One region of the Pseudomonas sp. EA_35y_Pfl2_R5 genome, then DNA from elsewhere that is predicted to be linked to it. Evidence: predicted binding sites of a transcription regulator. Region 1 holds the regulator's gene; the other holds the start of a gene.
The links. The regulator LexA, encoded in region 1, represses DNA repair genes until DNA is damaged. The targets are predictions, from matches to a motif close to CTGTNTNNNNANACAG.

Region 1 (7,751 bases):
AACCACTGGGCGGTGGCCCGGAGATCAACCTGCGCGTACCGGCGCTGATCCCCGAGGACTACCTGCCCGACGTGCATACGCGCCTGATTCTCTACAAGCGCATCGCTAACGCTGCCGACGAGGATGGCCTGAAAGAACTGCAAGTGGAGATGATCGACCGCTTCGGCTTGCTGCCGGATCCGACCAAGAACCTGGTGCGCATCACCTTGCTGAAATTGCAGGCGGAAAAGCTCGGAATCAAGAAGGTCGATGCAGGTCCACAAGGCGGGCGTATCGAGTTCGCCGCCGATACCTGCGTCGATCCGCTAACCCTGATCAAACTGATCCAGAGCGCGCCAAACCGCTACAAGTTCGAAGGCGCGACAATGTTTAAAATCCAGGTGCCCATGGAGCGCCCGGAAGAACGCTTCAATACCTTGGAGGCGCTGTTCGAGCGCCTGTCTCCCGCTACCTAAAGGACTGACCCATGCGCGCATTCCGCACCCTGGCCCTGCTGCCGCTTCTCCTGCTGGGCCTGCTCAGCAGCACTACCGCCCTGGCTGAAAGCCTGTATCAGGTTGAAGTCATCGTATTCCGCCAAGCCGCCACGCCGATTTCCGCCGGCCAACTACCACCCGACAACTGGGCGCAGAATGCGCTGCCGGTGGATGGCAGCAACAGCCGCAGCACCGCACTAAATGCCGAAGCCGGCAAGCTCAGCCCCTCCAATGGTTATCAGGTATTGCTGCACAAAGCCTGGTCCCAGAGCCTGGGCGAGTCGAGCAGCCGCGTCGCCATCAGCACCGGCGATGAGCAGTTCGGTCACTACCCAGTCGAAGGCACAATCAGCCTTAAAGCCGGCCGCGTGATCGAGCTAGACAGCGACATCTGGGTCAACCAGCTCGACGCCAGCGGCATCCTCACCGACAGTGAGCGCATCAAACAGAGCAGCCGCCTGAAAAGCGGCGAGCTGACCTTTGTCGATAATGGCAGCCTGGGCATGCTGATTCGCGTCAGACCGCTGTAGAACCTACTTACGATCAGCTGCGCGTCGGCCCTACTGCGTTAAAAACAGGCTCGCAAAGCCACTTGTGACTAACGCGCTTCAGCGCGACCCGAAGGGCGAGTGAAACGAGTAATGCTCATTTACATCAGTAAACTCGTGTGCGAGCCCAGCCCGCTTCCTCGCCGCTTTGACCAACCATCGGCTGTTACTACGTAGCGCCTTGCATGGCTCTAGCTCGCAAAATCGTAACTAGCTTCTAAGAACTTAAAAAAGGGCCGCATTGCGCGGCCTTTTTTATTGCAGCACAGCCCAGTCAGCTGGCCAGCACCCGCGCCAATACGGCCTTGACCGTACCCATACCCTCTTCCAGAGCACGTTCGATTTCCGCCATGGTGATCAGCGCACGGGACTTGCCAGCGGCCGGGTTTACCACCAACGCCAGGCAGGCATAGGGCAAAGCCAGTTCACGGGCCAGCACGGCTTCCGGCATACCGGTCATGCCGACGATATCGCAGCCATCACGCTCCATCCGCGCGATCTCAGCAACGGTTTCCAACCGCGGCCCCTGGGTGCAACCGTAAAGACCGTGGCTGCTAAACGCGCAGTGTTCGGCAGTCAGGGCGTTAGCCAGCTTGGTGCGCAACCCTGCGTCATAGGGGTGGCTGAAATCGACGTGAGTGACATGCTCCAGCTCCCCCTCGAAATAGGTGTGCTCGCGCCCCGAGGTGTAATCGATGATCTGGTGCGGAAGGCAGAAATGCCCGGTACCCATGGCCGGGTGAATACCACCCACCGAGTTGACCGCGATAATCGCCTTGGCGCCAGCCTCACGCAGCGCCCAGAGGTTGGCGCGGTAGTTGACCTGATGCGGCGGAATGCGATGCGGGTGCCCGTGGCGAGCGAGGAACAGCACCTCACGACCGGCATAGTCACCTTTGAGCACCGCCGCAGAGGGCGCACCATAGGGCGTATCGATATGCAGCGCCGCCTTGATGGTCAGCCCGTCCAACTTGGTCAGACCGGTGCCACCGATAATCGCGTAAACCGTCATCCATTACTCCTTAGTCGATTAATTGCGCATCGCGCAGGCTGCCAAGTGCCGCCAGCCAACGCGGACTCTGCCGATACTCAATGCCAGGGAAGGCCTGCCGGCGCATCCGCGCCAGACCTTGTGGCGGTTCCACCTTGAGGCGCTGCAAGGCGCTCAAGGCCAGCTCAGCTGATGCTCGGTCATTACATACCAGGCCCATATCACAACCTGCCGCCAACGCCGCCTCGATACGGCAAGCCGCATCACCGACCACATGGGCGCCGGCCATGGACAAATCGTCGCTGAAAATAACCCCATCAAAGGCCAGCTCGCCGCGAAGGATGTCTTGCAACCAACGCCGGGAAAAGCCAGCAGGCTGGTTATCCACCTGAGGGTAGATCACATGAGCAGGCATCACCGCAGCCAACTGCCGACGCAATTGTGCAAAAGGCTGTATATCGACTGCACGAATCTGTTCCAGGCTGCGCTCATCCACAGGGATGGCCACATGGGAATCCGCCTCGGCCCAGCCGTGGCCAGGGAAATGCTTGCCGGTGGCAGCCATACCCGCAGCGTTCATCCCGCGGATAAATGCGCCAGCCAGTAAGGTGGCGCGCTGCGCATCACCTTCAAAAGAACGACTGCCAACTACAGCACTACGCTGATGATCGAGATCCAGCACCGGGGCAAAGCTCAGGTCCAAGCCTGCTGCCAGCACTTCGGTTGCCATGACCCAGCCGCACTGCTCGGCCAGATGCTCGGCATTGGCGTTATCGGCCAACGCGCGCATCGCCGGCAAGCGCACAAAGCCCTGACGCAGACGCTGCACGCGCCCGCCTTCTTGATCCACCGCCAGCAGCAAATCAGGCCGCACTGCACGAATGGCCGCAGACAGCTCGCGCACCTGGCGCGGGTCTTCAATATTGCGCGCGAACAGAATCAATCCGGCCACCTGCGGCTGTCGTAGCAGCTGGCGATCCTCAGCGGTCAGCCAGGTGCCTGCGATATCCAGCATCAATGAACCTTGCATGCGTGTACTCACAACTCTTCCTTAATTAAGAGACGCTACCGCCCACTCGGGGCAGGCGGCCTCGTCAATCTGTACCGCACAGTGAAGCGGAACGCGCGCATACAGCTCCAACAGATCACTGTTGCGCAGACGCACGCAGCCATGCGACAGCGCCACGCCCATGGGCTCGCTGTCCGGCGTACCGTGTATGTAGATATAGCGGGCAAAGGTATCGACAGCGCCCAGACGATTGCGCCCAGGCTCACGACCACTCAACCAGAGAATGCGCGTGAGAATCCAGTCGCGCCCGGGAAATTGAGCATGCAACTCGGGCGACCAGACCTCGCCCGTCCAGCGCCGACCACGCAGCACAGCGGCATTTGGCAAGCCCTCGCCAATCTTCGCCCGCACCTGGTGCAAGCCACGCGGTGTGCAGCCAGAACCATTGCGCTCACCGGCGCCATTGAGCGCGGTAGACACACTCAGGCGCAGCAGCAGCTGCCCGTTGGCAAAGCCATACAGGCACTGATCAGCGAGGGAAATATGTAGAAAATCGAGAGCAACCATGGGCGGCTAGCTTAGCGGATAGCATCCGCCAAGCCCACCTACCGAGGTCAAACTTTGCTGAGCGCAGCGGGAGTTTTGGTACGCGGTTTGAGTTGAGCGCTGGCCAGAGCTTCATCGGTCAAACCGGTTTCCGAACGCATGCCGGCAGCCAGGAATGGCACCATCAGGCGCATCACCTGCTCAATCGAGGTGTTAACGCCGAAATCGGTTTCCGACATGGCCCGCAGGGCCTTGATCCCGGACATGCTGAACGCCGCGGCGCCGAGCATAAAATGCACGCGCCAGAACAGTTCCAGCGGAGGAATGCGCGGAGCGGCTTCATGCACCAGCTGCATGTAACGGCGGAACACCTTGCCGTACACCTCTTCGAGGTACTTACGCAGGTGTCCCTGACTCTGGCTGAAGGCCAAGCCCAGCAAACGCATAAAGATTGAGAGGTCGTTGCCGCTGCGCGGCTTTACTGCCAGCGCCTGCTCGACCAGCAATTCCAGCAGCTCTTCGAGGCTGACCTTGGTTTCCGGCTTGGCCTGACGGCGATCCAGCTCACGCTCCAGGCTTACGCAGAAAGGCCCGAGAAAGCGCGAGAACACTGCCTGAATCAGGGCCTTCTTCGAGCCGAAATGATAATTCACCGCAGCCAGGTTTACCCCTGCCTTACTGGTGATCAAACGCAGAGAAGTTTCTGCGAAACCTTTCTCCGCAAAAAGCTGCTCTGCCGCATCGAGAATGCGTTCAACGGTTTCCGACTGGGCCATGACTCTTTTCATCTGAACAAACACTTGTTTGAAACATACGTTTCAGCCGCCCGCCTTGTCAAGCCGGGCAAACCATCTTGTGGCCGGGTGGTCACAGACATCCGCTAAAGGTACGAGCTAACCCTAGCTAGACGCCCCATGAGATGCCCGAGTAACAGTGCGCTGCAACAGACGGGGGTAAAGATCAATTGAGTAGAGATCAGAACACAAGGATTGCCAACCGCTGATCACTGTATATAATCCCAGTCACTGTACAAAAAAACAGAGCCGACCATGCTAAAACTGACGCCGCGCCAAGCTGAAATACTCGCCTTCATCAAGGAGTGCCTTGAAGACAACGGCTACCCGCCTACCCGCGCGGAAATCGCCTTGAAACTGGGTTTCAAATCCCCCAACGCAGCGGAAGAGCACCTAAAGGCCCTGGCCCGCAAGGGTGCTATCGAAATGACGCCTGGCGCTTCACGCGGCATCCGCATTCCAGGCGTCGAGCCCAACACCGAGGAAGAGGAAGGCTTGCCGGTGATTGGCCGCGTCGCTGCAGGTGCGCCGATTCTGGCGCAGCAGCATGTCGAAGAGTCCTGCAAGATCAATCCAGACTTCTTCCACCCCAAGGCCGACTATCTGCTGCGCGTACGCGGCATGAGCATGAAAGACATCGGCATCTTTGATGGCGACCTGCTGGCCGTACACACCACCCGCGAAGCCCGCAATGGGCAAGTTGTTGTGGCGCGCCTTGACGATGAAGTGACCGTCAAACGCTTTAAGCGCGAAGGCAACAAGGTCTGGCTGATTGCGGAAAACCCGGAATTCGCGCCGATCGAAGTAAACCTGGAAGAACAGGACCTGATTATTGAAGGCTTGAGCGTCGGCGTTATCCGCCGCTAGTGGAGGATTTATGCAGTTCCCGCAATCACTGAACCGTACACAACTGCCTTTGTTCGATGCATTTCTGGCATCGACGGTGACGCCATTACTTGCCGATAGCGCTGAACTGCCCTGGCAGGGTGATGAGACAGAGACATTCAGTGAACTGTCGCTGCGTGGTGCAGCCGGGCACTGCCTGAACCTTCTAGCGCCGATTCTACGTGAGCTTAGCGACAACCACGACGAACGCTGGCTGACCCTGATCGCACCACCATCGAGCCTGACCCAAACCTGGCTACGCGAGGCAGGCCTGAACCGCGAACGCATTCTGCTGCTGCACCCACGCGGCGCACAAAGCGCGCTGGAGTTGGCGCAACAAGCCTTGACGCTGGGCCGCAGTCACACCGTAGTCAGCTGGCTGCACCCACTTGAGCGCCAGGCACGGCAACAGCTTGAGCAAGCGGCCCGTCAGGGCAAGGCGCAAAGCCTGAATATCAGTCTGGGGTAATTGGCCGAAGGTCACGCACAAGGAATGTGCATGTTAGCCAGTAAAAACCTGATGCAAGAAACAGCTAACAAGGACAGAACGCTCTAGCTCAATACCCGGAAGGATTCTGCACTCAATGCAGAATCCGCGGCCCTTCTTCCTGCTGGAAATTATTTTCAGCCAAGCGCCCTGCCATCTGCACACCGACATTGAGCATGGCCTTGGCCACCTCAACATGCTGCCCCTGCAGGAAGGCCTTGGCATCGGCAGAGAAGTCCAGTACCACCAGTGACTCTTCATCCTCTGCACGACGCAGGGCGATGCGCCCGTCGGGCAATTCAACAATTTCCAAGAATGATGTAGGCATTGGCTTAGCTCTCCACGATAGGCCGACAGTGTAACAGCCGACCCGGGCTCACCCTAGTCCGCCGGTCCAATCAGCCTCTTACCATTCGCTCAGGGTTTGCCGAAAGCGCTGTGCCAGAGCCTTCAATTGCTGACGCCAGGCCTCAAGCGTGTCCTGCGCCAAAGGGGCGACTTCTTCATCCAGGCTGACCGCGGTGATCAACGGCGTAGCGGGATCGAGCTTGGCCTTCTTGCCAGCTTGCGGCGGCTGAAACAACTCGGCATATGCCTTGAGCAGTTGCGCGACCCAACTATCGGCTGACTGCGCCAACTCGACCAGCTCACCCAACTCCTGGCTTGGCGCAGCCTGCAACACCGCCTCAGTGAGAAAGCGCTCGACACGCGACGCGGCGCTGTCAGGCAAGCGGTAGTAGCCGCCGATTTCATGGCACAGGCCCAGCAGGGCACCGTACAGATGAAACAGCGCAGCCTCACGCTCTGCCTGGATCAACGCCAGGGCATTCAAGCTCTGGCCTTGCTCAGCCTTACGCCAAGACTCCAGCGCCAGACCGGCGTAGAAAATTTTCTGATTGGTACGGGTATAGAGCTCATTGGCCATTGCGGCACCCTCCGTAGCGGATCGAATAAGCATACGCGCGCCCGCAACAACAGGCGTGCACTTAGAGCCAGTTTACGACCTAGCGCGCTAGAGCCAGTCAAGATAAAAACAGCCGAGGAAGCGCAGTTTACTGGTTGTAAATGAGCATACCGAGGCTGTTTTTAATGCAGGATGGCCGACACGCAGCAGATCGTAAGCTGGTTCTTAGCTAGATCAGCTCTTGTCTTCCACTTTCCACTTGCCGCCATCAAAGAACGCGCGCCAACCCGTCGGCTTGCCGTCGACCTCGGTCTGCACGTACTGCTCCTTAGTCTTGCGGCTGTAGCGAATCACCGCTGCACGACCTTGCGGGTCTTTCTTCGGTGCGTCGCAGAGGAAGTGATACTTGGGGTCGATCTCATCGCGATGCGGAATCAGCTCCAACACCAGCGGTGCACGGGTTTCGCGGTTCTTCGGGAACTGGCTGGCGGCCAGGAAAAGACCCGAGGCACCATCGCGCAAGATGTAGGTATCGTTAACCTTCTCGCACTTGAGCTCCGGCATCTTCACCGGGTCCATTTTCGGCGGCGCCGCTTCACCGCTTTTCAGCAGTTTGCGGGTGTTCTTACACTCACTGTTGGTGCAACCGAAGAACTTGCCGAAACGGCCCGTCTTGAGCTGCATCTGGCTACCGCACTTATCGCACTCCAGGCTCGGACCCTCGTAGCCTTTGATACGGTACTGACCCTGCTCCACTTCATAACCGCTGCAATCCGGGTTATTGCCGCAGATATGCAACTTGCGGGTTTCATCAAGCAGATAGGCGTCCATCGCAGTCGAACAGATCGGGCAGCGGTGCTTGCCAAGTAACACGCGCGACTCCGACTCGCCTTCATCGTCCGCAGCAATTTCATCGCCCGGCACCAGATTGACGGTGGCTTTGCAGCGCTCTTTCGGCGGCAATGCATAGCCCGAGCAACCAAGGAATACGCCAGTTGATGCGGTACGAATGGTCATCGGCCGACCGCAATCGCGGCAGGCGATATCGGTCAGCGTAGGTGTATTGGCGCGCATGCCGCCATCACTGTCGCCTGCCACCTCAAGCTTCTTC
Region 2 (7,751 bases), on a different contig from region 1:
CGACTTCCACTATCTTGGCTGGGCAATATAACCCCGGATCATACCCGCAATAAAGGAAGCTGCGAAGCCGCTTCCGTGAGAAAGCAGACCATGGTTGAAAATAGCGAACTACGCAAGGCTGGCCTGAAAGTGACCCTGCCACGGGTCAAGATACTGCAAATGCTCGACCACGCCGGTCAGCGTCACATGAGCGCTGAAGATGTCTACAAGGCGCTGATGGAGGCGGGTGACGATGTAGGTTTGGCGACTGTGTACCGCGTACTGACCCAGTTTGAAGCAGCAGGTCTGGTGGTTCGTCATAACTTCGATGGCGGTCATGCGGTCTTCGAGTTGGCGGACAGCGGCCATCACGACCATATGGTCTGTGTCGATTCCGGTGACGTGATCGAGTTCTTCGACGCCGAGATCGAAAAACGTCAGAAAGAAATCGTCAAAGAGCACGGTTTCGAGCTGGTCGATCACAATCTTGTGCTGTATGTGCGCAAGAAAACCTGATTGATGCAGGCATAACAAAGGCGACCCTAGGGTCGCCTTTGTGCTTTCTAGGGCCTGCGCAATCAGGCCTGAGCGCTGCCCACCATCTGCCGGGCATGGGCCAGGGATTCTTCGGTGAGATCCACGCCGCCGAGCATGCGGGCGATTTCCTCGACCCGCTGCGCTGGGCTTAGTTTGCTCACCGCGGTGCGGGTGGCATCGCTTTCACGCACCTTGTGCACGAACAGGTGCTGATGTCCTTGCGCGGCAACTTGCGGCAGGTGGGTGACGGTGAGTACCTGGCCGCGTTCACCGAGGCGGCGCAGTAGCTGGCCGACCACTTCGGCGGTGGGGCCGCCGATGCCAACGTCGACTTCATCGAATACCAGGGTTGGCACCCGCGAGGTTTGCGCGGTGATCACCTGAATCGCCAGGCTGATGCGCGACAGTTCGCCACCCGAGGCGACCTTGGTCAGGGCTTTCAGCGGTTGGCCAGGGTTGGCGCTAACCAGAAATTCCAGCTGTTCCAGGCCGTTGGGGTGCGGTTCGCTGTTGCTGTTGGCGCTCAGCTTGATGTTGAAACGCCCGCCGGGCATGCCCAGAGTTTGCATTTCCTGCTCGACTGCGCTGGCCAGCTGACTGGCGGCGTTGTTGCGCAGGGTGCTGAGCTCCGCCGCTTTTTCCTGATAATGCCGCTCGAAGGCGGCCAGCTCGTCGCTCAGGCGTTCGGCGACCTGGTCGTCGGCATTGAGGCTTTCCAGCTCTTCGAACAACTGTTGCTGCATGACGCTCAGCTCTGTTGGCTGGATGCGGTGTTTGCGCGCCAGGGTGTAGATCGCGTCCAGGCGCTCTTCCATCTGTCGCAGGCGCTCAGGGTCGGCGTCGAAATGATCGAGAAAACGGTTCAGCTCGCCGACGGCTTCTTCTACCTGAATCTGCGCGCTGGCCAGCAGGTTGGTGGCTTCGCTTAGTGCGCCGGGTTGGCCCTGGAAGGCGCTGAGGCGATTAAGACTGCTGGTCAGGGCGGACAGCACGTTGCCAGCGTCATTCTCGCTACATTGCTCGATTACCAGGCGGCAGGCGCTGAGAAGGCTTTCGGCGTTGGTCAGGTTCTTGTGTTCCTGCTCCAGGTTGTCCAGCTCGTCTTCGCCGAGGGCTAGGTTGTCGAGTTCTTCTAACTGGTAGCTAAGCAGTTGATGGCGCGCGCGCTGTTCGTCGCCGATGCTGGAAATCCGCTCCAGCTCGCTCTTGGTTTGTTTCCAGCGCTGCGCGGCGAGCTGCACCTGGCGCGCCAACTCTTGGCTGCCGGCGTATTCGTCGAGCAGGCGGCGGTGGGTGTCGGGCTTGAGCAGGGATTGGTGCTCATGCTGGCTGTGGATGTCGATCAGCAGTTCGCCCAGAGCCTTGAGGTCACCTAGCGGGCTAGGCGCGCCGTTGATATAGCCACGCGAGCGGCCTTCTGCAGTGATCACGCGACGGAGGATGCACGGGCCGTCATTGTCTAGATCACGTTCGGCCAACCAGGCGCGGGCTTCGGGAATATCGTGCAGGTCGAAGCTGGCGAGGATGTCCGCCTTGTCCGCGCCTGGGCGTACCACGCCGCTGTCGGCGCGATCACCCAGGGTCAGGCCGAGGGCGTCGAGCATGATCGACTTGCCGGCGCCGGTTTCGCCGCTGATTACGCTCATGCCGGCGTCCAGCTCTAGATCAAGGTGTTCAACGATGGCGTAGTTGTGTACGGACAGGTGCACCAGCATGGCGAGGGCCTCCCAAGTTCATGTCTGGTTATTTATACAGTGTTTTTTTGTAGGCTGACAATCCGTCTGCTGTCCTTGAAACCACATTTTTTGACCCCATATAGCGGTCAGGCACGTGAGTTAAGGCTCGCGTCGGATTTTAAGAGGAGAGACGCATGGCTGACGAACAGACCCTGGATACGCAGAACCCCGATGTACAAACAACCGCCGAAGCGGTTGCGGGTGATGACCTGGTTGCCCGCGTGCAAGCGCTGGAAGAGCAACTGGCCACTGCGCAGGATCAGTCGCTGCGCATGGCTGCCGATCTGCAGAACGTGCGCCGCCGCGCCGAGCAGGATGTAGAAAAAGCGCACAAATTCGCTCTGGAGAAATTCGCCAACGATCTGTTGCCGGTGGTGGATAGCCTGGAGCGTGGCCTTGAACTGTCGAATCCGGATGATGAGGCGATCAAGTCCGTACGTGAGGGCATGGAGCTGACGCTCAAGCTGTTTGGCGACACCCTCAAGCGCCACCAGCTGGAAGCGATTGATCCGCATGGCGCGCCGTTCAATGCCGAGCACCATCAGGCGATGGCGATGCAGGAAAGCACCAACGTCGAGCCCAACAGCGTGCTCAAGGTGTTCCAGAAGGGCTACATACTCAATGGTCGTCTGCTGCGCCCCGCCATGGTGGTGGTCAGCAAGGCTCCGGTGGACGCGCCGCCATCGATCGATGAGCAGGCTTGAAATTCGCCGAGCTGCCCCCATTAAACAGTCAAGCGTTTTAGTGCTACCGCCGCTGACAACGATCAGCGGCGGGATTATCAAAGTTTCGGGAGAGTAAAGATGGGCAAAATTATTGGTATCGACCTGGGGACCACCAACTCGTGCGTCTCGGTTCTGGAAAATGGTGTCGCTAAAGTTATTGAGAACGCCGAAGGCGCGCGTACTACGCCGTCGATCATTGCCTACGCAAATGATGGCGAGATCCTGGTTGGCCAGTCGGCCAAGCGTCAGGCAGTGACCAATCCGCACAACACCCTGTATGCGGTGAAGCGTCTGATCGGTCGTCGTTTTGACGAAGAAGTCGTGCAGAAAGACATCCAGATGGTGCCTTACAAGATTTCCAAGGCAGATAACGGTGATGCTTGGGTTGAGGTGAACGGCCAGAAAATGTCGCCGCCACAAATCTCGGCTGAAATCTTGAAAAAGATGAAGAAAACCGCTGAGGACTACCTCGGTGAAGCGGTGACCGAAGCGGTGATTACCGTACCGGCCTACTTCAACGACAGCCAGCGTCAGGCCACCAAAGACGCCGGCCGTATCGCCGGTCTGGACGTCAAGCGCATCATCAACGAGCCGACCGCAGCTGCGCTGGCTTACGGTATGGACAAGGCCAAGGGCGATCACACCGTGATCGTATATGACCTGGGTGGCGGTACCTTCGACGTTTCCGTAATCGAGATTGCCGAAGTCGATGGCGAGCACCAGTTCGAGGTGTTGGCCACTAACGGTGACACCTTCCTCGGCGGTGAAGATTTCGATATTCGTCTGATCGACTATCTCGTTGACGAGTTCAAGAAAGAAAGCGGCATTAACCTTAAAGGTGACCCGCTGGCCATGCAGCGCCTGAAAGAAGCCGCTGAAAAAGCCAAAATCGAACTGTCTTCGAGCAATTCGACCGATGTGAACCTGCCGTACATCACTGCAGACGCCAGCGGCCCTAAGCATTTGAACGTAAAAATCTCCCGCGCCAAGCTTGAAGCGTTGGTAGAGGACTTGGTTCAGCGCACTATCGAGCCTTGCCGTATTGCGCTGAAAGACTCCGGTATCGACGTTGGCGCGATCAACGACGTGATCCTGGTCGGTGGTCAGACCCGCATGCCGTTGGTGCAGAAGCTGGTCACTGAGTTCTTCGGTAAAGAAGCTCGTAAAGACGTTAACCCGGACGAAGCTGTGGCCATGGGCGCTGCTATCCAGGGTGCGGTACTGTCGGGTGATGTGAAAGACGTGCTGCTGCTCGACGTTAGCCCGCTGACCCTGGGTATCGAAACCATGGGCGGCGTGATGACTGCGTTGATCGAAAAGAACACCACGATTCCAACCAAGAAATCGCAAGTGTTTTCGACTGCCGACGACAACCAGGGCGCTGTGACTATTCACGTACTGCAGGGCGAGCGTAAGCAAGCCAGTGGTAACAAGTCGCTGGGTAAATTCGATCTGGCTGAGATTCCGCCAGCACCGCGTGGCGTGCCGCAGATCGAAGTGACTTTTGATATCGACGCTAACGGCATTCTGCATGTTGGCGCGAAAGACAAAGCCACTGGCAAGACTCAGTCCATCGTGATCAAGGCCAACTCCGGTCTGTCTGAAGAAGAAATTCAGCAGATGGTCCGTGACGCCGAAGTCAACGCTGAGGAAGATCGCAAGTTCGAAGAGCTGGCGACCGCACGCAACCAAGGGGATCAACTGGTGCACGCCACCCGTAAGATGATCACCGAAGCTGGCGACAAGGCTACCGCTGACGAGAAGACTGCTATCGAGGCTGCGCTAAGTGCACTGGAAGTAGCAGTGAAGGGCGACGACAAGGCTGAAATCGAAGCCAAGATGACCGCGCTGTCCGAAGTGACCGCACCACTTGCGCAGAAGATGTACGCCGAGCAGGCGCAGCCAGGTGCTGCCGAGCAAGGCGCAGAGCAAGCTCAGGACGCAGGCGATGATGTGGTCGATGCTGAGTTTGAAGAGGTCAAGGACAACAAGTAAGCGCGAGCTTATGCCGTTCTGGTCGGGTGTGACGCAAGTTGCGCCCGGCATGATTCGTCGCGCGGGAGCTTGCTCCCGCGTTGGCGTGTCTGGAGTAGACGATTTTAAGGTGTTGAAGACTTATGGCTAAACGTGACTTTTACGAGGTGCTCGGTGTCGAGCGCGGTGCCAGTGAAGCGGAGCTGAAAAAAGCTTACCGCCGCCTGGCCATGAAGCATCACCCGGATCGCAATCCTGACGATAAAGCCTCGGAAGAGAAGTTCAAGGAAGCCAACGAGGCCTATGAAGTGTTGTCCGACGCGGGCAAGCGCTCGGCGTACGATCAGTACGGGCATGCCGGTGTTGATCCGCAGATGGGTGGCGGTCCTGGCGGCGCCAACTTCTCCGATATCTTCGGTGATGTATTCAGTGATTTCTTCGGTGGCGGTGGTCGCGGCGGTCAGCGGGGCGGCGCACAGCGCGGCAGCGATCTGCGTTACACCCTGGAGCTGGATCTGGAAGAGGCGGTGCGTGGCACTACGGTAACCATTCGCGTACCGACCCTGGTCAATTGCAAGCCTTGCGATGGCTCAGGCGCGAAGAAGGGCACTACGCCGGTGACCTGTACCACCTGTGGCGGTATTGGCCAGGTGCGTATGCAGCAAGGCTTCTTTTCGGTGCAGCAGACCTGTCCGCGCTGCCACGGCAGCGGCAAGATGATCACCGATCCTTGCGGCTCCTGCCATGGCCATGGCCGGGTAGAAGAACACAAAACCCTGTCGGTGAAAGTCCCGGCTGGTGTCGATACCGGCGATCGCATTCGTCTGTCCGGCGAAGGCGAGGCGGGTGCCATGGGTGGCCCGGCTGGCGATCTGTATGTGGTAGTGAATGTGCGTGAGCACGCGATCTTCCAGCGCGACGGCAAGCACCTGTACTGCGAAGTGCCGATCAGCTTTGCCGATGCGGCCCTGGGTGGTGAGCTGGAAGTGCCGACTCTGGATGGTCGGGTCAAGCTGAAGATCCCGGAAGGCACGCAGACCGGCAAGATGTTCCGCCTGCGTGGCAAGGGCGTGGCCCCGGTGCGTGGCGGCGGTGCAGGCGACCTGATGTGCAAGGTGGCGGTGGAAACCCCGGTCAACCTGGGCAGGCGTCAGCGCGAGCTGTTGGACGAGTTTCGCAAGACCTTGGAGGGCGATAGCTCACATTCGCCGAAAGCCAATGGTTGGTTCGAGGGCGTTAAACGTTTCTTTGGCGATTTGTAAACCCCGCAGACAGGCTGCGCTGGTCGCTGAGCGGCGGTTGCAGCCTGGGACAACAGCTTGGAGCTGATAGCTATGCAACGTATTGCTGTGATGGGTGCCGCCGGGCGCATGGGTAAGACTCTGATCGAAGCCGTGCAGCTGGTCGATGGCGCAAGCCTGAGCGCGGCGATTGATCGTGCCGACAGCAGCCTGGTTGGCGCGGATGTCGGTGAGCTGGTGGCGCAGGGCAAGATTGGCGTCAATCTGTCCGGCGATCTGACTGCGGTGCTCGATCAATTTGATGTGCTGATCGACTTCACTCACCCGTCGGTCACCCTGAAAAACCTGGAAATCTGCCGCCAGGCCGGCAAGGCCATGGTGATCGGCACTACCGGGTTTTCGCCGGAAGAAAAGCAGCTGCTGGCTGAGGCCGGCAAACAGATTTCCATTGTGTTTGCCGCTAACTTCAGCGTCGGTGTCAATCTCTGCCTGAAATTACTCGACACCGCGGCGCGGGTGCTCGGTGATGATGTGGATATCGAGATCATCGAAGCCCACCACCGCCACAAGGTCGATGCGCCGTCCGGCACCGCCCTACGTATGGGGGAGGTAGTGGCTAATGCCCTGGGGCGCGATCTGCAGAAAGTCGCGGTGTATGGTCGTGAAGGTCAGACCGGTGCGCGCGAGCGCGAAACCATCGGTTTTGCCACGGTGCGCGCTGGTGATGTGGTCGGTGATCACACCGTGCTGTTTGCTGCCGATGGCGAGCGCGTGGAAATCACCCACAAGGCATCCAGTCGTATGACCTTCGCCAAAGGCGCTGTGCGCGCTGCGTTGTGGCTGCGCCAGCGTCAGCCAGGCCTGTACGACATGCAGGACGTTCTGGGTCTCAACTGAGACATTCTGTCGCAGGAATGCCTTTTGCCTGGGTCTCAGGCTTAACTGGCGGTGGACCAAAAAGGCAGTTTCCTGTAAGCTTCCTGCTTTAGTGTGTCCACTAAAGTTGCGCAGAATGAATCAGATAAAAAAGCGGGGTGACGGTTGATACGTCATCCCGCTTTTTTACAATCTGCGTTTGCTTCACGTTTTGATTTCCGGAGGTTTTCTTGAGTAAGCCAGCCCTTAAACCTGCCATTTTGGCTCTTGCTGATGGCAGTATTTTTCGCGGCGAGGCCATCGGTGCCGATGGCCAGACTATTGGTGAGGTGGTTTTTAACACTGCCATGACCGGCTATCAGGAAATCCTTACCGATCCTTCCTATGCCCAGCAGATTGTCACCCTGACCTATCCGCACATCGGCAACACCGGCACTACGCCGGAAGACGCCGAGTCCAACCGCGTATGGGCAGCTGGCCTGATTATCCGTGACCTGCCGCTGACCTCCAGTAACTGGCGCAACAAGCAGCCACTGGATGAATATCTCAAGGAAAACGGCACCGTCGCCATTGCCGGTATCGACACCCGCCGCCTGACCCGCATCCTGCGTGAGAAAGGCTCGCAAAACGGCTGCATTCTGGTTGGCGATGACGCCACCGAAGAGAAGGCGCTGGAACTGGCG

Region 2: recN (DNA repair protein RecN) is a predicted target of LexA. The motif match lies at 2,256-2,271, and genes of this name have one in related genera.

The regions. Positions count from the first base shown of each region.
Region 1 is NZ_CAXAOW010000002.1:59,986-67,736, forward strand. Features, by position in the region: gene mfd (transcription-repair coupling factor) at 1-455, shown strand, start outside; gene AACX99_RS04210 (CsiV family protein) at 467-1,006, shown strand; gene AACX99_RS04215 (S-methyl-5'-thioinosine phosphorylase) at 1,299-2,036, opposite strand; gene nagZ (beta-N-acetylhexosaminidase) at 2,047-3,045, opposite strand; gene AACX99_RS04225 (L,D-transpeptidase) at 3,067-3,591, opposite strand; gene AACX99_RS04230 (TetR/AcrR family transcriptional regulator) at 3,639-4,346, opposite strand; gene lexA (transcriptional repressor LexA) at 4,620-5,231, shown strand; gene sulA (SOS-induced cell division inhibitor SulA) at 5,242-5,718, shown strand; gene AACX99_RS04245 (hypothetical protein) at 5,831-6,064, opposite strand; gene AACX99_RS04250 (DUF6586 family protein) at 6,143-6,661, opposite strand; gene topA (type I DNA topoisomerase) at 6,875-7,751, opposite strand, start outside.
Region 2 is NZ_CAXAOW010000015.1:663-8,413, forward strand. Features, by position in the region: gene fur (ferric iron uptake transcriptional regulator) at 91-495, shown strand; gene recN (DNA repair protein RecN) at 558-2,231, opposite strand; gene grpE (nucleotide exchange factor GrpE) at 2,387-2,956, shown strand; gene dnaK (molecular chaperone DnaK) at 3,056-4,972, shown strand; gene dnaJ (molecular chaperone DnaJ) at 5,095-6,213, shown strand; gene dapB (4-hydroxy-tetrahydrodipicolinate reductase) at 6,286-7,089, shown strand; gene carA (glutamine-hydrolyzing carbamoyl-phosphate synthase small subunit) at 7,299-7,751, shown strand, end outside.